3 regions of the Streptomyces sp. NPDC093801 genome follow, and region 2 is predicted to be linked to each of the others. Evidence: riboswitches for the same ligand, from Rfam matches in the RefSeq annotation. Region 2 holds a riboswitch; each other region holds the start of a gene.
What was found. Region 2 has a riboswitch for cobalamin ahead of AB0469_RS15895 (energy-coupling factor ABC transporter permease). Riboswitches for the same ligand answer to the same signal wherever they lie in the genome.

Region 1 (6,449 bases), on a different contig from region 2:
CGATGTACGGGGCCAACTCGGGGTGACGCCTCAGGAGTGCTTCCTGGAGAGCCTGCCAGGTTCTCTTGCCGAAGTGTCCCGCGCTTCCCGAGAGGGCCTGCTCCACGTGGGATCGATGCGTCGATGAAAGGGAGGCCAAGATCCCGTCGGGACCGTCCAGAGGCACCAGTCGCGGACATCTGCGCATGGGCTCGATGGTGATGCTGCTGTCGACCGGTCCTACGGTGTTGAAGCGCTGAACCGATCCGACCCAGGTGATGAAGCGGCCGCGTTCGGAAAACTCGCCGCGGCTATTGTTCGTGGGAGAAGTCCGGTTGTCGCAAACCAGAAACGCTAACCGGGTACCGGTATCGGACGTGTCGAGCCCTGTGGGTAGCCCCTTTGTAAAGCGTTCTGTGATGAGCCAGTCGGATTCGTTCTCGGCCATCTGGGCCGAGGTGAGGGTCACTATGTACGTCACGAGCCGACTCTATCGACGCCACCGTGCCTGCAAGCGCCCGTTGGTCCGGCAGGCGTTCGCGCGGGCGCGCGTGGCTGAGCCGGATCCAGTTCGGGTTCCGGACGACTGGGCCAGTACCGTCTGCAGCGAGCGAAGGACTGGTGGAACTGCGTCATGGCAATACGGCAACCGGCCCCGGATGCAGAGGGTGCGACCTGGCTCGCGGTGCCCGGTCGCTCCATCACCCGGTGGGCAAGCCTGAGGTGCTCCCTGGGGAAGCGGGCCAGCCTGTGCCCCTCCGATCCGCGTGACGTGTTGTCAGGAAAGTCAGCATCTGGTCAGCATCAGTCCCCCCATGTTCCGAAGAGGCTGGCCGATGCGAAGTCTGGCCGGCAGCGTCACAGCGGCCTCGTGCCCACGGAAGTGCAGGCCAGGAGTCTTCTCGTCCGAGGCGGTGGATTTTCCTTTGGATCTCCGATCAGACGCCTGCCGGTGTAGAGTGCAGGACGCCCTTGACCTGCAGAAAGCCGGCAGGGAGCTGTCTTACGGGAGTCCAACATGCTTCGCACCATGTTCAAGTCCTACATCTGACATCTGGACGTTTCCGCAGGTCAGCGGCGTGATGACGAGCTCTTGGTCAGCAAATGGTCAGCATCAGCCCCTGGGGCTGACCACGGAGGCACACCCGGCGGCGGTCGCGCATGTTGCTGGCGCATGGCGTGCCGATGCGTCGTGACCACGGACTTTGTCGCGTGGAACCCGACGTCGTTGGGGTCGCGCCCGGCCGTCCTTGCCGGTGACACGGGTGCAGTCATCCACCGGACGGCGAAGCGGCGACAGCCTCGTCTCCTTCGTTCAAGCGAAGCGATCGCTATTCCGGCAGCGGTTCGACCTCAGAGTTTCTAGCGTCGGCAGCAGTGTTTCGCTGTGCGAGAGGACTCGAACGTGACCGACCCTGCCGCAGGTGTGCGACCGCCGCCGAAGCGCGCCGGCTTCCCGGCCGGGCAAAGCGGCGCACGGCCGTCCTGCGCGAGTACGAGGAATTCAATTCCGAGCGACGCAGGGGGATTCCTCCCGTGCTGTGGCCGTTCTTCGCGCCGGACCCGGACCGGTACTACCGATGGCGGGTCCAGCTGGATTGCGCTTGCAACAAGGAGCTGATTTCGCCGGACGACCGCACCCCGCCGAGCGAGAGGCAGTGGCGCGGCCTTGGGGACGGTGAAGCATTGCCGCAGGGACAGGTGTACTGCCGGCACGATGATTCCGTCGATGCCCCCTACCGCGACATCATTGAGTGGGGAGCCCGACGGGAGGTGAGGCCAGCACGCCAGCCCGGCGGGCCGCCGCATTTCGGGCCTGAATCTCACGCGGATTGCTCCCCGCCACCGTGGTGCCGGTCTTCGGCGGCGCTGCGCATGTGGGCGGCGACGACCTTGCCAAGCCGCCGGTACACCGACATCGGCTCGATGAAGCCCCGCTCCTCGCACACCTCCGCGCACGAGAGCCCGCGAAGAGGCACGGGCAACCGTCGGTCGCTGAGGAGTTGTTCGAGCAGGACGGCCCCGCCGGCCACTCCGAGGTCATGCTTCGTGAGATCCAGTGGCTGGCCGAAGCCTGCGAGCCCTACGTACCGGTTGGGCATGCTGGCCTCCGCTCTTCACGCGACCACGCAGGGTCGCTGCTCTGATCCGGCCCATTCCCCCGGTGCAATGCGATGGTCCGAACTCCGATCGTGACAGGAACCACTGACAGCCACGCCGCCCGGACGCGAGGCAGGCTTTGCCTGAGCTGGCTCGACCCGCCGTCAGCAGCCGGCTGCAACAGCCCGCGTTTCATGCCGGCCCCGACGGATGAGCGTTGACGACTCCGAACGGCACGTGGACGCTCGGGGTGGCCGGTGCCGTGCCGTTCAGGTGGGAGACCTGGTCGTCGAAGAAGATGTGCGGGTCGAGGGCGCTCATCACGGCGGCCTTGTCGATGCCGCCGAGGAAGAAGGCGTCGTTGACGCGCAGGCCCCACTGCTTCAGGCTCCGCACGGCACGTTCGTGTGCGGGGGCGTCCCGGGCGGTGACCAGGGACACCCGGAGACGGGGCTGGTAGGCGGGATCCTTGTGGCGCTCCTCCTCTTCGCGACGCTGGATGCGGTTGATGCCGGCAAGGAATTCTTTCAAGGGTCCGGGGTCGTGAGGGGTGGTCACATTGAGGACCTCGTACGCGCGGAACCCCTCGATGCCGACCGTGCGGAAGACCTGCTCGGAGGAATCCCCGGCCAGTACGCCGTCGAAGTCGAAGGCGATGCGGAGTTCCTGGTCGGCTTCGTCATCGACCCGCTCCGTCGCGAGTACGTGTCCCGCCGGCATTCCGTCGGTCACCGCTTCCCGAACATCGGATCCGTTGGCCGAGAGGAACAAGGACATGTTCAAGGCGGGCATGAAGCGGTGTGACGGCCGGCCCTGCTGGAAGACGGCCCGACTGATGTGCAGGCCGTGCGCCGCGATGGAGCGCATGACGCGGAGTCCGGTATCCGGGTCGTTGCGCGACAGGATGATGACCTCGACCAGTGGATCGGAGGGATCCGCGAGGTCGTTGAGCGACAGCAGGCGCCGGACGAAGGGGAAGGCCACTCCCTTGGTCAGGATGTCGTCCACATGGTCTTCTTGGTAGGACCGGTACGCGTCCTCGCCCTGTTCCCGGAAGACCGTGTCGCAGTCGGTGAGGTCGAAGAGGGCGCTCGAGGCGATCCCGATGACGAGGCGGTCGGACAGGTCGTACTTCATCTCGCCCCCTGCTGGCACACGTGCAACATTGAGAGGGTTATCGCCTGTTTGAATATGCCGAAAACATGTGCGATCTCTGCTCGGTGACCAGCTGCGCTCCGGGCGGCTGTGTCTCGTTCGCTCGTCCGAATAATGGACGGCGGTCGTCGCCCAGCGGGCGCACGGCCTAGGCTGGCCGGGCAGCTGGTTCGCCCCGTCCGCCAGGCGGGATGCGTCGTAAGAGGGAACCCGGTGGGAATCCGGGACTGCCCCGCAGCGGTGAGCGGGAACGACCGCCGTCATACGCACTGGGACCGTGAGGTCCTGGGAAGCGACGGCCAGTAGGTGCCGGCCCAGTGGCCTGCGTGCCCGCGAGTCCGAAGACCTGCCCGTTGCCCGCACGCGGACGATTCCGTGTGCGGACATCCCGGTGACCTCGTGGGCGGGTCGGCGTACAGAGCGAGAACGGCCGGCCGTAGGGGTCGGGGCCGTCCGCTTCCGGTACCCCTTCGTGCCTGACGTGTCCCATCGGGATCTCAGGGATTCATCTCGCGAAGGAGATCTCCGTGACCACCCAGTCTGCAGCAGCGGCAGCAGGTGCCACCGTCCACGGCTACCCCCGTCAGGGCGGGAACCGTGAACTGAAGAAGGCGATCGAGGGCTACTGGAAGGGCCGCGTCACCGCCGACGCCCTCCACGCCACCGCTGCCGGCCTGCGCCGTACCGCCTGGCAGCAACTCGCCGCGGCCGGCCTCACCGAAGTACCCACCGGGGACTTCTCGTACTACGACCACGTCCTGGACACCACCGTCATGGTCGGCGCGGTCCCCGCACGCCACCGGGCCGCGGTCGCCGCCGACCCACTGGACGGCTACTTCGCGATGGCCCGGGGCACACAGGACGTGCCGCCGCTGGAGATGACCAAGTGGTTCGACACCAACTACCACTACCTGGTCCCCGAGCTGGGGCCGGACACCGTCTTCACCGCCGACCCCGCGAAGCAGGTCGCCGAGCTCGGAGAGGCCCTCGCCCTCGGTCACACCGCCCGTCCCGTCCTGGTCGGTCCTGTCACCTACCTGCTGCTGGCCAAGCCTGCACCCGGCGTGGCGGCGGACTTCCAGCCGTTGACCCTGCTCGACCGGCTCCTGCCCGTATATGCCCAGGTCCTGGCAGCCCTGCGTGCCGCCGGCGCCGAGTGGGTGCAGCTGGACGAGCCCGCCCTGGTGCAGGACCGCACCCCGGCCGATCTCAACGCGGCCGCCCGCGCCTACCGTGACCTGGGCGCACTCACCGACCGGCCCAAGCTGCTCGTCGCCTCCTACTTCGACCGGCTCGGGGAGGCCCTGCCCGTCCTGGCGAAGGCGCCCGTCGAAGGCCTCGCCCTCGACTTCACCGGCCCGGCCGCCGCTCAGCTCGACGACCTCGCGGCCGTGGGCGGACTGCCCGGCAAGCGCCTGGTCGCCGGGGTCGTGGACGGCCGCAACATCTGGGTCAACGACCTGGAGAGGTCCCTGACCACCCTCGGGACCCTGCTCGGCCTGGCCGACAGGGTGGACGTGGCAGCCTCGTGCTCCCTGCTGCACGTCCCGCTCGACGCCGCCGCGGAACGGGACGTCGACCCGCAGATCGTGCGCTGGCTCGCCTTCGCCCGGCAGAAGGCCGCCGAGATCGCGACCCTCGCGAAGGGCCTCAGGTCCGGCACCGCGGCGGTGGCCGGTGAGCTCTCCGCCAACCGGGCCGCCCTCGCCTCCCGGACAGCCTCCCCCATCACGCACGACCCGGCCGTCCGCGCCCGTACCGCGGCCGTCACCGACGCCGACGGCCGCCGCGCCCAGCCCTACGGCGAGCGCGCCGCCGCCCAGCGGGCCCATCTGGGTCTGCCCCTGCTGCCGACCACCACGATCGGTTCGTTCCCGCAGACCGACGAACTGCGCGCGGCCCGTGCCGACCTGCGGGCCGGACGGATCGACCCGGCCGGGTACGAGGCCCGCATCAAGGGCGAGATCGAGGAGGTGATCTCCTTCCAGGAGAAGACCGGTCTGGACGTCCTGGTGCACGGCGAGCCCGAACGCAACGACATGGTCCAGTACTTCGCGGAGCAGCTGACCGGCTACCTCGCCACGCAGCACGGTTGGGTCCAGTCCTACGGCACCCGCTACGTCCGCCCGCCGGTGCTGGCCGGGGACGTCTCCCGGCCCGATCCGATGACCGTCCGCTGGACCTCGTACGCGCAGTCCCTGACGGCCAAGCCGGTCAAGGGCATGCTGACCGGGCCGGTCACCATGCTCGCCTGGTCCTTCGTGCGGGACGACCAGCCGCTGGGCGACACCGCCCGCCAGGTCGCGCTCGCCCTGCGGGACGAGGTGAACGACCTGGAGGCGGCCGGGACGTCGGTGATCCAGGTCGACGAGCCGGCTCTCCGTGAGACCCTGCCGCTGCGCGCCGCCGGCCACGCCGACTACCTGGCCTGGGCCACCGAGGCGTTCCGCCTGACGACCTCCGGGGTCCGGCCGGATACCCAGATCCACACCCACATGTGCTACGCCGAGTTCGGCGACATCGTGCAGGCCATCGACGACCTCGACGCGGACGTCATCAGCCTGGAGGCCGCCCGCTCGCACATGCAGGTCGCTCGGGAACTGGCCGCCCACGGCTACCCCCGCCAGGCCGGGCCGGGCGTGTGGGACATCCACTCCCCGCGCGTCCCCAGTTCTGAGGAAGCGGCCGCTCTGCTGCGGACGGGCCTGGAGGCCATTCCGGCCGAGCGGCTGTGGGTCAACCCCGACTGCGGGCTGAAGACCCGTGGCTGGCCCGAGACCCGTGCGTCCCTGGAGAACCTGGTGGTCGCTGCCCGTGAGGTCCGCGCCGGCCTTGCCCGCGACCACGCCTGACCTGCACGAACAGAGCCCTGGCGTCCCGGTTGTCCGGGGCGCCAGGGCTCTGAAGGTGGCTTCGGTGCGAGGATCAGCCGAGGGCGAGACCGGCTGCGGGGCCGTAGCTTCCCTACCGGCGCGGTCAGCGCGGTGGGCCAGGAGCCGCTGGGCGAGGACGCCGAAGACGACGGCGAACACGACCCACATCACGACCTGGACGGTCACCGATGCGACCCGGAACTCCCACAGCAGGGCCGGGGGGAACTCGGGCTTGACGGCGTCCGTGTTGTCCGGGAGTACCTGTCAGGCCAGCGCCGCGGCGGCGACGAAAGCGGCGCCCGCCGTCAGCGTCGCGTTCCAGTTGCCCAGCCGCGGGGCCAG
Region 2 (6,449 bases):
GTCAGCTCCAGCCCCGACGAGGGCTTCTCCAACAGCGCGGTGAGGATGGCATGGGGCAGCGACATGCCGCCATGGTAGGTGTGGGCGATCGTCCCGACCCCGCTCAGCCCAGCGCGGCCAGGCTCTCCGGCACGCGCGGCCCCGGCGCACCCGCGTCCAGGAAGCCGTGCGCGCGCAGGAACGCCGTCACCGCGGGGGACCACGCCTGACGCAGCCCCGCCGACGCCAGCAGCTCGGGGTCGGACAGCAGGACGCCGGCCGCTCCCACCCGGATCCCCGAAGGCGTGAGCACCGCCGCGTCGTCGGCCCACCGCACGGCCAGGTCCACGTCGTGGGTGGCCATCACCACCGTGGTCCCCGCAGCCCGCAGCCCCGCCAGGACGTCCAGCAGGCGCTCCTGCCCGTCCGGGTCGAGGCCCGCGGTCGGCTCGTCCAGGATCAGCACCCGTGGGGCCATCGCCACCGCGCCCGCGATCGCCGCCCGCTTGCGCTGCCCGTACGACAGCAGGTGCGTGGGACGGTCCCGCAGCGCGGTGATGTCCAGCGCGGCCAGCGCGGAGTCCACCCGCGCCCGGACCTCCGCCTCGGGCAGGCCCAGGTTCATCGGGCCGAAGGACACGTCCTGCTCCACGGAGGCCGCGAAGAGCTGGTCGTCGGGATCCTGCACCACCAGCTGGACGGTGGTGCGCAGCCGGATCAGCCCCCGCCGGCCGTACGCCACCTCCTCGCCCTCCAGCCGCAGCGTGCCCGATCCCGGCCGCAGGCCGCCGCTCAGCAGCCGCATCAGCGTGGTCTTGCCGCTGCCGTTGCGGCCCAGCAGCACCAGCGCCCGCCCCTCGGCGATGGCGAAGTCCACGCCCGACAGCACGGCCGGCCCGTCCTCGTACGCGTACCCGGCGCCGACCAGCTCCACCAACGGGGTCACAGCCCCAGCTCCTTCAGTACGAGGGTCCCCGCGACCAGGACGGCCAGCAGGGCGGCGGCGGCCGCCAGGAACCGCCGGGACAGCGCCGCCGGCGGGACCAGCACCCGCAGCGCGCCGTCGTAGCCGCGCCCCCCCAGCCCCTTCTGGAGCCGGGCGGCGCGGTCGAAGGCCCGGACGAACGAGGTCGCCGCGAGCCCGGCCACCGAGCGCCAGGCGGCCGCCCGCCCGGCCTGTCCGAGCCGGGCCGCCTGGGCCCGGCGGACCTGCGCCAGGGAGTCCAGCAGCAGGAAGCCGATCCGGTACATGACGAGGGCCACGTCGACCACGGGCGCGGGCACCCCGGCCCGCACCAGCCGGGGCAGCACGTCCGAGACCGGTGTGGTGAAGGCGAACAGCAGCACCCCGAGGGAGGCGGCCGAGGTGCGCAGCAGCAGGTCCAGCGCGTGCCGGGGCCCGTCCGGGGCGGGCGCGAGGAACCCGTCCGGGCCGCCCACCGACACCAGCAGCGGCAGCGCCCCGGTGACGCAGAACCCCAGCGGGACCCGGAAGGCCCGCCACAGCTGCCGTCCGGCCACCCCGGCGGGCCCCAGCAGCACGGCCAGGGTCGCGGCGGCCACCAGCGGCCCGCCGGGCCACGGGGGCAGGCACACCGCGGTGACGGTCAGCCCGAACCCCAGGAGGGCCTTCTCCAGTGGATGGCGGCCGCGCCAGCGGCTGCTGTGCGCCGCGACGTCGATGGGCAGCACCGGCTACGGCTCCCGCGTGGGCTCGGCGGGGGCCTGCGCCTGCGCGAGGGCCTGCGCCGCGCCCTGGCGGCGGCCCCTGCGGACCCCGAAGTAGTACGCGAGCACGCCCGCGCCCAGGGCCGCCTGGAGGGCGAACAGCGCGGACTCGATCTCGCCCGAGGGGGGTTCGTACAGCGGGGAGAACCAGGGCTCGTAGTCCGGCTTCAGCTCGGTGATGGCCGACTCCGCCTGGGCGTCGGCGCCCGTGAAGGGCTCCTCCTTGCCCTCGCCGAGCCCCAGTGCGAGCGGCAGCACGGCCAGCGCCGCCACCAGGAGCAGCAACAGGCTGTTGATCTTGGCGTTCCTGTTCATCGGGCGGTCGCCTCCTGCCCGGTCCGCTCGCCGCCGGTCAGCTTCGCGACCCCGAGCCGGACCAGGTCCGACCTGCTCGACTGCATCAGCAGCCGCATCACGAGCACCGTCAGCAGCCCCTCGCTGACCGCGAGCGGGATCTGGGTGAGGGCGAAGATGCCCGCGAACTTCTCCAGGGAGCCCAGGAACCCGCTCGCCGGGTCCGGGAAGGCCAGGGCCAGCTGGACCGAGGTCACGCAGTAGGTGACCAGGTCGGCGAAGAAGGCCCCGAAGAAGACCGTGACCATCAGCGGCGCACCGGACTTCCGCAGCAGCCTGTAGGCCGCGTACCCGGCCCAGGGCCCGGCGATCGCCATCGAGAAGACGTTGGCGCCGAGGGTGGTGAGGCCGCCGTGCGCCAGCAGCAGCGCCTGGAACAGCAGGGTGATCGTGCCGAGCACCGCCATGACGGGCGGCCGGAACAGGATGGCCCCGAGCCCGGTCCCGGTGGGGTGCGAGCAACTGCCCGTGACCGAGGGGATCTTCAGGGCGGACAGGACGAACGTGAAGGCTCCCGACGCGCCGAGGAGCAGCGTGCTCTCCGGGTGGGACTTCACCTCGCGGGTCAGGGCGCGGACCCCGTGGACGACGAACGGGGCGGACGCGGCGCCCCAGGCGGCCGCGTGCAGCGGGGGCAGGAACCCCTCGGCTATGTGCATGAGTTGGGAGACCTCTCCAGCACCTCGTGGATGGACGTACGCGCCCCGGCCGGTCTCCTGGCTGACGGGTACTGCCGCCCCGGCTCCGCCTTCCCGGGTCCGTACGGTCTCCCGTGCGGTCCCAGTGGCTCCCGCAAGGGGGTGGAGCTGGACTTCCCGATCACAGTGGCGAGGGCCGCACCGGTTTTCCACCGGTTTCCCGAACACCAAGGCCAGCTGACCCTAGTCGTCCGCACGGACCGGTATCAACCCGGACCGATCCGGCCGATCGGATGGCCGAATTCCGTTTCCTCCCCCGGACGGGCGCCGAGCGCTGGCGGGGCCGGCGGCCGGCCCGCAGGGTGGGGGCGTGCCCGACTTCGACTACTCCGACCTGTCCGCCGTCTTCGTCAACTGCACCCTCAAGCGCTCGCCCGAGACCAGCAACACCGAGGGGCTGATCTCCAAGAGCCGCGCCGTCATGGAGTCCGCGGGGGCCCGGACCTCGCTGATCCGCGCCGTCGACCACGACATCGCCACCGGCGTCTGGCCCGACATGACCGACCACGGCTGGGAGAGCGACCAGTGGCCGGTGCTCTACAGCCAGATCATGGACGCCGACATCCTCGTGCTCTGCGGCCCGATCTGGCTCGGCGACAACAGCTCCGTCATGAAGCAGGTCATCGAGCGGCTCTACGCCTGCTCCTCGCTGCTGAACGACAAGGGCCAGTACGCGTACTACGGACGGGTCGGCGGGGCGCTGATCACCGGCAACGAGGACGGCGTCAAACACTGCGCCATGAACGTCCTCTACAGCCTCCAGCACCTGGGCTACGCCGTCCCGCCGCAGGCCGACGCGGGCTGGATCGGCGAGGCGGGGCCGGGTCCCTCGTACCTGGACCCGGGCTCCGGCGGCCCCGAGAACGACTTCACCAACCGGAACACGACCTTCATGTCGTGGAACCTGATGCACCTCGCGGCGCTCCTCAAGCGCGCCGGTGGAGTCCCCGCCCACGGCAACCAGCGCTCCGCGTGGGACGCCGGCTGCCGTTTCGACTTCCCGAACCCGGAACACCGCTAGGGAGGGTCCTCAGCAGGTGTCCGGGTGTGCCACGTCCACCACGAGCCGCTCGGGCGCGTGCAGGACGGAGGTGCTGTAGGCGGGCTTGGTCTCGAAGGCGGCGCCGAAGGTCACGTACCCCTCGTAGTCGCCGGTCAGGGCGAGGCCCTTGAGCTTGCTCAGGCCGATCTGCTGGAGCCTGGGCCCCAGGTAGACGTTGTTGCCCGCGTCGTCGTGGCCGGCGGCGGGGTGCAGGCGGATCTGCAGGAAGTACTTCCCGGGCAGCGGCACGGGCTTGCCCGACCCGTCGTAGACCAGCTGGGAGACGGGCGTGACGGTGAACGGGGGCACGGAGCCCTGGAGGTCGACGACGATCCGGTCGTACGTGCAGTGACCGCCCCAGCGGGCGTTGACGACCAGCGGGGTGGCGGAGCGGACGGCCGCCGGGACGGCGGCCGAGGCCGGTGCGGCGAGCGCGAGCCCTGCGGTGAGCAGGGCACCCGTGGCCAGGGCCACGATCCGGCGGCGGTGCGGGTGGTGACGCATGGCGTCCCCCCGATCCTCTGAGACGGGAACCGACTGTCATCCGGTAGGACATTCCCGGGGGCCGTGTGGTTGCACGGGGCGGCCCGGCGGTCTCAGAAGGTCAGCAGCGCGCTCAGCTCGGCGTCCAGGTCGTAGTGGCGGTGCTCCTGCCCGCGCGGGACCAGCTCGGTCATCCGCCGGCACAGCCCGCGCAGGTCCTTGGCCCGCACGGAGACCACGCAGCCGTGCTCGCCGTTGGTCAGGGCCAGCAGGACCCGCGGCTCGGTGCCCGTCCAGCGCGGCCACACCTGTATGTCGCCCTCCCCGGTGGCGGAGGTCTGCCCGTCGATCAGCAGCTCCCGCGAGAACACCCAGCGGGCTATGCGCGCACCGCCGCCCCGGAACTCCACGGCGACCTCGTACGGCCGGTCCGTGCGGTAGACGAAGACGCCCTCCAGGGGGACCGCCGTCGGTGCGGCCTCCAGCCGCATCGGCAGTACACGGTGTTCGGTGATGGCCATGGCGGCTGCCTCTCTTCGCGGGGTAACAGCGCCCCCCGCAGCACGCTAGTGCACCGAGCGCCCCTCACCCGGGGGCCGAAGGTCCCGACCCGGGCGGGCCCTGGGACCCCTTTCGCCGGACGCGCGGAGGGGCCCGGCGCACCCGCCGGGCCCCTCGTCACGCTGCGTCGGTCAGGTCAGCACTCGATGACGTTGACCGCGAGGCCGCCGCGCGCGGTCTCCTTGTACTTGACCTTCATGTCCGCGCCGGTCTCCTTCATGGTCTTGATGACCTTGTCCAGGGAGACCTTGTGGCTGCCGTCGCCGCGCATCGCCATCCGGGCGGCCGTGACCGCCTTGACGGCCGCCATGCCGTTGCGCTCGATGCACGGGATCTGCACCAGGCCGCCGACCGGGTCGCAGGTCAGGCCCAGGTTGTGCTCCATGCCGATCTCGGCCGCGTTCTCGACCTGCTCCGGGGAGCCGCCCAGCACCTCGGCCAGGGCGCCGGCCGCCATGGAGCAGGCGGAGCCGACCTCGCCCTGGCAGCCGACCTCGGCGCCCGAGATGGAGGCGTTCTCCTTGAAGAGCATGCCGATCGCGCCCGCGGCCAGCAGGAAGCGCACCACGCCGTCCTCGTCCGCGCCGGGCACGAAGTTCACGTAGTAGTGCAGGACCGCCGGCAGGACGCCCGCGGCGCCGTTGGTCGGGGCGGTCACCACGCGCCCGCCCGCCGCGTTCTCCTCGTTCACCGCCATCGCGTAGATCGTCGTCCACTCGCTGCGGTGCAGCAGCGGGTCGCCCTCGGTGCGCAGCTGGCGCGCCGTGGCGGCGGCCCGGCGCTTGACGCGCAGCCCGCCCGGGAGGATGCCCTCGCGGGACATGCCGCGCGAGACGCAGGACTGCATGACCCGCCAGATCTCCAGGAGGCCCTCGCGGATCTCCTCCTCGGTGCGCCAGGCCTTCTCGTTCTCCATCATCAGGGAGGAGATCGACAGGCCGGTCTCGTTCGCGAGGCGGAGCATCTCGTCACCCGAGCGGAAGGGGTACTTCAGCACGGTGTCGTCGAGCTTGATCCGGTCCTCGCCGACCGCGTCCTCGTCCACGACGAAGCCGCCGCCGACCGAGTAGTAGGTCTTCTCCAGCAGCGGGGCGCCGGAGGCGTCGTAGGCGAAGAGGGTCATGCCGTTGGCGTGGTACGGCAGCGAGCGGCGGCGGTGGAGGATCAGCTGGTTCGGCTCGTCGAAGTCGATCTCGTGGACATCGCCTATCTCGGTGCCCAGCAGGCGCAGCTTCCCGGTGCGGCGGATCCGCTCGACCTCGTCGTCGGCGGTCTCGACGTCCACCGTGCGCGGGGAGTGGCCCTCCAGGCCCAGCAGGACCGCCTTGGGGGTGCCGTGGCCGTGGCCGGTGGCGCCGAGGGAGCCGAAGAGCTCCGCCCGCACGGAGGCGGTCTGGGCGAGGACGCCGTCCTTCTTCAGGCGCGACACGAACATGCGCGCCGCGCGCATCGGGCCGACCGTGTGGGAGGAGGAGGGGCCGATACCGATGGAGAAGAGGTCGAAGACGGAGATGGCCACTGGCGGACTCCCTTGTCGGCTCGTGGGGTGGAGAGGGGGGGCAGGGGTGTGGGTGGAGCGGGTGGTGCGGGGGGGATCTGCGGAT
Region 3 (6,449 bases), on a different contig from region 2:
CTTCCCCGCGCTGCGCCGCTCGCTGGCCAAGTACACCTCCCTCTACACCGCCCTGGCCGAGGTGTACGACGTCCGGCTCGCGGAGGCCGAGGAGACCATCGAGACCTCCCTCGCCACCCCGCGCGAAGCCGGGCTGCTCGGCACCGACGTGGGCCTGCCGATGCTGATGCTCTCGCGGCACTCGCTGGACGCCGACGGCGAACCGGTCGAATGGGTGCGATCGGTGTATCGCGGCGACCGTTACAAGTTCGTTGCCCGTCTCCAGCGACCTGCCGTGTGATCACCTGTTGACTCTCCTTCGAACCCCGGTGGACGCTCGTACCGCTATGCGGACGGGGGCTTACGTCCACCGGTAACCCCCCGTAGATTCCGTGCGCTTACGCAGATGATCAACGAGGGGACGAGGATCATGCCGGAACCGGGAGCAACAGGGACACAGCGGACGCCGACGGCGAGAGCCACCCCGCGGTCGATCGCCGTATGGGCGGCCGTGGCCCTCGTGGGGGCCGTCGGCTGGGGCGTGCTGGCGCTCTCGCGCGGTGAGGAGATCTCGGCCGCCTGGCTGCTCGCCGCCGCGCTGGGCTCGTACGCCATCGGCTACCGCTTCTACGCGCGGTTCATCGCGAACCGCGTGCTGAAGCTGGACAAGACCCGGGCCACCCCCGCCGAACGCCTCGACAACGGCGTCGACTTCCACCCCACCGACCGGCGCGTGCTCTTCGGCCACCACTTCGCCGCCGTCGCCGGCGCCGGCCCGCTCGTCGGCCCGGTGCTCGCCGCCCAGATGGGCTACCTGCCGGGCACCATCTGGATCGTCGCGGGCGTCATCTTCGCAGGCGCCGTCCAGGACATGGTGACGCTGTTCTTCTCCACCCGGCGCGACGGCCGCTCGCTCGGCCAGATGGCCCGGGACGAGATCGGCCCCGTCGGCGGCGCCGCCGCGCTGCTCGCCGTGTTCACCATCATGATCATCCTGCTGGCGGTGCTCGGCCTGGTCATCGTCAACGCGCTGGGGCACTCCCCCTGGGGCGTCTTCTCCATCGGCATGACCATCCCGATCGCCCTCTTCATGGGCGTCTACCTGCGCTACCTGCGGCCGGGCCGGGTCACCGAGGTCTCCGTCGTCGGCGTCGCGCTGCTGCTCCTCGCGATCGTGGCGGGCGGCTGGGTCGCCGAGTCCTCCTGGGCGGACTTCTTCACCCTGGACAAGGAGACCCTGGTCCTCTGGATGATCGGGTACGGCTTCTTCGCCTCGGTCCTCCCGGTGTGGCTGCTGCTCGCCCCGCGCGACTACCTGTCCACCTTCATGAAGGTCGGCACGATCGCGCTGATGGCGGTCGGCGTGGTCGTCGCGATGCCGACGCTGAAGATGCCGGCGGTGACCGACTTCGCCACGCGCGGCGACGGCCCGGTCTTCGCCGGCTCGATGTTCCCCTTCGTCTTCATCACCATCGCCTGCGGCGCCCTGTCCGGCTTCCACTCCCTGGTCGCCTCGGGCACCACCCCGAAGATGATCCAGAAGGAGACCCAGATCCGGATCATCGGCTACGGCGCGATGCTCACCGAGTCCTTCGTCGCCGTGATGGCCGTGATCGCCGCGTGCATCATCGAGCCCGGCCTGTTCTTCGGCGTCAACTCCCCCGCCGGGGTCATCGGCACCACCGTCCAGAGCGCCTCGGCGGCGGTCGGCCACTTCGGCTTCGCCATCTCCCCCGACGCCCTCGCGCAGGCCGCCAAGGACGTGGAGGAGACCACCCTGCTCTCCCGGACGGGCGGCGCGCCGACGTTCGCGCTCGGAATGTCGGAGATCTTCTCCGCCGTGGTCGGCGGGGCCGGGATGAAGGCGTTCTGGTACCACTTCGCCATCATGTTCGAGGCCCTGTTCATCCTGACGACGGTGGACGCGGGCACCCGCGTGGGCCGCTTCATGCTCCAGGACACCCTGGGCAACGTGCACAAGTCCTTCAAGGACGTGAGCTGGAAGCCGGGTGTCTGGCTGGCCAGCGTGGTCGTCGTCGGCGGCTGGGGCTACTTCCTGTGGGTCGGCGTCAAGGACCCGCTGGGCGGCATCAACCAGCTCTTCCCGCTGTTCGGCATCGCGAACCAGCTGCTCGCCGCGGTCGCGCTGGCCGTGTGCACCACGCTGCTCGTCAAGTCGGGCCGGCTCAAGTGGGCCTGGGTCACGGGCGTTCCGCTCGCGTGGGACGTGGCCGTCACCCTGACGGCGAGCTACCAGAAGGTCTTCTCGGAGGACGTGAAGATCGGCTTCTTCGCGCAGCGCGACAAGTACCAGACCGGCATCGACGCCGGGAAGGTGCTGCCGCCCGCCAAGACCATGGACGAGATGCACACCGTGGTCACCAACGCCACGGTCGACGGGGTCCTCTCGGCCCTCTTCGCCGTCCTGATCGTCATCGTCCTGCTGGACGCGGCCCGCACCTGCGTCAAGGCCGTCTCCGACCCGGGCTCCGTCCGCCTCTCCGAGGTGCCGTGGACCGAGTCGAAGATCATCGCTCCGGCCGGGCTGATCGCGACGGCCGAGGAGAAGACCGAACTCGCGGCGGCCGGCCTCGACGGGGGCGGCGGCCGCGTGAAGGACCCGGTCGCATGAGCGGCGCGGTCCGCGGGGCGCTGGCGAAGGCGCGGTACTACGTCCGGGAGTTCTCCGGCGAGGCCGCCTACGACCGCTACGTCGCCCACGCCCGCACCCACGACCCCGAGGCCGAGGTCCTGACCCGCCGCGCCTTCGAACGCGCCCGCACCGACGCCCGCGAAGCGGACCCCCGCGAGGGCTTCCGCTGCTGCTGAACCCACGAGAAGGGCCCCGCCGTCCCCCACCGGACGACGGGGCCCTCCGCCTTTTCCCGCCTTTTCCCGGCTTTTCCCGGCGCACCCGGCCCTTCCGGCGACGGCGCCGGGCGCGGCGCCCGTGGCGCACACTCGCAGGCATGGACTTCGAGATCAGGACGGCAAGAGAAGACGAATACGCGCGGCTCGGCGCGATCACCGCGCAGGCCTACGGCGGCGACGGGCTGCTGGACCTCGACGACGACGACCACTACCTGGACGTGCTCCGCGACGTCGCCGGCCGGGCCGGCGACGGGGACGTGCTCGTCGCCGTGCGGGACGGACAGGTGCTCGGCGGAGTGACCTTCGCCGCACCCGGCAGCCGGCTCGCCGACATCGCCGGCCCGCACGACGCCGAGTTCCGCATGCTCGCGGTCGCCGCCGAGGCGCGCGGACAGGGCGTCGGGGAGGCCCTCGTCCGCGCCTGCGCCGACCGCGCCCGGGCCCTGGACGGGGTCACCGCACTGGTGCTGTCCACGCAGCCGGCCATGCGTGGAGCCCAGCGGATCTACGAACGGATCGGCTTCGTCCGCACCCCGGAACGGGACTGGTCGCCCCTCCCCGCACTGACCCTGCTCACGTACCGAATGGAGCTGTGACGACACGCTCCGCATGCACCCGACACAACATGTGGGGGCTACCGCATCGGGTCGCCCCCACATGTATGCTCATGGCTGCTGCCGCCGCAGGGGAATCCGGTGGGAATCCGGAACTGTCCCGCAACGGTGTGACGTACGCCGAACGGTGTATCCGCGAGTCCGAAGACCTGCCGGCAGTGCCCCCCGGATCGACCGAGCCGGGGTGTCGATTCGTCCGGGCCTCGCGGTTGGGCCGGTGGACGCCACGCGGTGGTGAGCGCTCTCGTGCGCGCGCCCGCGTGCGCCCGCTCGCGCCCGCTCCGCCGATGACCGGGCCGAGTGAGGGAGAGCTCCCCCGTGACCATCGCGCCCGCCGCACCGCGCGCCGAGTCCGACCACCCCGAAGCCGAAGGTCCCGGGGCCGCGCTGCTGCGCACCCTCACCGAGCTCACGGCCGACCTCCCCGACACCGACCCCGGCCGGGTCGCCGCCGCCGCCCTGCGCGGCCGCAGCGCCGCCGCCGACGAGGCCGAGCTGCGCGGGCTCGCCACCGAGGCCGCGGCCGGCCTGATCTCCGAGGACCCGGCCTACTCCCGCCTCGCCGCCCGCCTGCTGACCCTGGCCGTGGCCGACGAGGCCGCCGGACAGGGCGCCACCTCCTTCGCCGAGTCCGTCGCCGTCGGCCACCGCGAGGGCCTGATCGCCGACCGCACCGCCGAGTTCGTCGCCGCCCACGCCGCCCGCCTGGACTCCCTCGTCGAGCTCGCCCTCGCCGAGGGCGCGGACGACCGCTTCGGCTTCTTCGGCCTGCGCACCCTGCACAGCCGCTACCTGCTGCGCCACCCGCTGACCCGTCAGGTGATCGAGACCCCGCAGTACTTCATGCTGCGCGTGGCCTGCGGCCTCGCCGAGGACGACAGCGTCCGCGCGGTCGAGGAAGTCGCCTCGCTGTACCGGCTGATGAGCCGCCTCGACTACCTGCCGTCCTCCCCGACGCTGTTCAACTCCGGCACGCGCCACCCGCAGATGTCCTCCTGCTACCTCCTCGACTCCCCCCTGGACGAGCTGGACTCCATCTACGACCGCTACCACCAGGTCGCCCGCCTCTCGAAGCACGCCGGCGGCATCGGCCTCTCCTACTCCCGCATCCGTGCCCGCGGCTCGCTGATCCGCGGCACCAACGGCCACTCCAACGGCATCGTGCCGTTCCTGAAGACCCTCGACGCCTCCGTCGCCGCCGTGAACCAGGGCGGCCGCCGCAAGGGCGCCGCCGCCGTCTACCTGGAGACCTGGCACGCGGACATCGAGGAGTTCCTGGAGCTCCGCGACAACACCGGCGAGGACCAGCGCCGCACGCACAACCTCAACCTCGCCCACTGGATCCCGGACGAGTTCATGCGCCGCGTGAACGCCGACGCCGAGTGGTCGCTGTTCTCCCCGTCCGACGTCCCCGAGCTGGTGGACCTGTACGGCGAGGAGTTCGACGCCGCCTACGTCAAGGCCGAGGCCGCCGGGCTCGCCAAGAAGACCATGCCGGCCCGTGACCTCTACGGCCGCATGATGCGCACCCTCGCCCAGACCGGCCAGGGCTGGATGACCTTCAAGGACGCCTCCAACCGGACGGCGAACCAGACCGCGCTGCCCGGCACCGTGGTCCACTCCTCCAACCTCTGCACCGAGATCATCGAGGTCACCAACGACGGCGAGACGGCCGTCTGCAACCTCGGCTCCGTCAACCTCGGCGCGTTCGTCGTCGACGGGGAGATGGACTGGGAGCGCCTGGACGAGACCGTCCGCACCGCCGTGACCTTCCTCGACCGCGTCGTCGACATCAACTTCTACCCGACCGAGCAGGCCGGCCGCTCCAACGCCAAGTGGCGTCCGGTGGGCCTGGGCGCGATGGGCCTCCAGGACGTCTTCTTCAAGCTGCGCCTGCCCTTCGACTCCGCCGCGGCGAAGGCCCTCTCCACGAAGATCTCCGAGCGCATCATGCTCGCCGCGTACGAGGCCTCGTGCGACCTCGCCGAGCGCAGCGGCCCGCTCCCGGCCTGGGCCGAGACCCGCACCGCCCAGGGCGTCCTGCACCCGGACCACTACGAGACCGAGCGCCACTGGCCCGAGCGCTGGGACGCCCTGCGCGCCCGGATCGCGAAGTCCGGCATGCGCAACTCGCTGCTCCTCGCGATCGCCCCGACGGCGACCATCGCCTCGATCGCCGGCGTGTACGAGTGCATCGAGCCGCAGGTCTCCAACCTCTTCAAGCGCGAGACCCTCAGCGGTGAGTTCCTCCAGGTCAACGGCTACCTCGTCGAGGACCTCAAGAAGCTGGGCGTGTGGGACGCGCAGACCCGCGAGGCGCTGCGCGACTCCTCCGGCTCCGTCCAGGGCTTCGGCTGGATCCCGGAGGAGGTCCGCGAGCTGTACCGCACGGCGTGGGAGATCCCGCAGCGCGGCCTGATCGACATGGCGGCGGCCCGTACGCCGTACCTGGACCAGAGCCAGTCGCTGAACCTGTTCCTGGAGACGCCCACCATCGGCAAGCTCAGCTCGATGTACGCGTACGCCTGGAAGCAGGGCCTGAAGACCACGTACTACCTGCGCTCGCGCCCGGCGACGAAGATCGCCCGCGCGGCCTCCGGCGCGGCCGTCCCGGCCGTCGCCACCCCCACCCAGCTGCCGCAGGCCCTCGACGCCGAGGCGCTGGCCTGCTCCCTTGAGAACCCCGAGTCCTGCGAGGCCTGCCAGTAATGAGCTCCACCGAGAAGAAGAACCTCCTCGACCCGGGCTTCGAGCTCACGCTCCGCCCGATGCGCTACCCGGACTTCTACGAGCGCTACCGGGACGCGATCAAGAACACCTGGACGGTGGAGGAGGTCGACCTCCACTCCGACGTCGCCGACCTCGCGAAGCTGACGCCGGCCGAGCAGCACATGATCGGCCGCCTGGTCGCGTTCTTCGCGACGGGCGACTCGATCGTGGCGAACAACCTGGTCCTGACGCTGTACAAGCACATCAACTCCCCGG

Region 1: another riboswitch for cobalamin. It lies ahead of metE (5-methyltetrahydropteroyltriglutamate--homocysteine S-methyltransferase); the one in region 2 lies ahead of AB0469_RS15895 (energy-coupling factor ABC transporter permease).
Region 3: another riboswitch for cobalamin. It lies ahead of AB0469_RS18990 (ribonucleoside-diphosphate reductase subunit alpha); the one in region 2 lies ahead of AB0469_RS15895 (energy-coupling factor ABC transporter permease).

What each region holds. Positions count from the first base shown of each region.
Region 1 covers NZ_JBFBDP010000001.1:355,431-361,879, reverse strand. Annotated here, with positions in the region: gene AB0469_RS01670 (hypothetical protein) at 1-460, opposite strand, end outside; gene AB0469_RS01665 (hypothetical protein) at 1,803-2,081, opposite strand; gene AB0469_RS01660 (5'-nucleotidase) at 2,272-3,216, opposite strand; cobalamin riboswitch at 3,434-3,582, shown strand; gene metE (5-methyltetrahydropteroyltriglutamate--homocysteine S-methyltransferase) at 3,762-6,086, shown strand; partial or broken gene AB0469_RS01650 (CbtA family protein) at 6,225-6,449, opposite strand, start outside.
Region 2 covers NZ_JBFBDP010000012.1:85,341-91,789, reverse strand. Annotated here, with positions in the region: gene AB0469_RS15915 (PadR family transcriptional regulator) at 1-65, opposite strand, end outside; gene AB0469_RS15910 (ATP-binding cassette domain-containing protein) at 104-925, opposite strand; gene cbiQ (cobalt ECF transporter T component CbiQ) at 922-1,671, opposite strand; gene AB0469_RS15900 (energy-coupling factor ABC transporter substrate-binding protein) at 1,675-2,022, opposite strand; gene AB0469_RS15895 (energy-coupling factor ABC transporter permease) at 2,019-2,720, opposite strand; cobalamin riboswitch at 2,750-2,979, opposite strand; gene AB0469_RS15890 (flavodoxin family protein) at 3,070-3,780, shown strand; gene AB0469_RS15885 (hypothetical protein) at 3,790-4,305, opposite strand; gene AB0469_RS15880 (SsgA family sporulation/cell division regulator) at 4,398-4,805, opposite strand; gene AB0469_RS15875 (L-serine ammonia-lyase) at 4,982-6,364, opposite strand.
Region 3 covers NZ_JBFBDP010000015.1:72,649-79,097, forward strand. Annotated here, with positions in the region: gene AB0469_RS18970 (GntR family transcriptional regulator) at 1-280, shown strand, start outside; gene AB0469_RS18975 (carbon starvation CstA family protein) at 410-2,611, shown strand; gene AB0469_RS18980 (YbdD/YjiX family protein) at 2,608-2,808, shown strand; gene AB0469_RS18985 (GNAT family N-acetyltransferase) at 2,949-3,446, shown strand; cobalamin riboswitch at 3,502-3,636, shown strand; gene AB0469_RS18990 (ribonucleoside-diphosphate reductase subunit alpha) at 3,783-6,173, shown strand; gene AB0469_RS18995 (ribonucleotide-diphosphate reductase subunit beta) at 6,173-6,449, shown strand, end outside.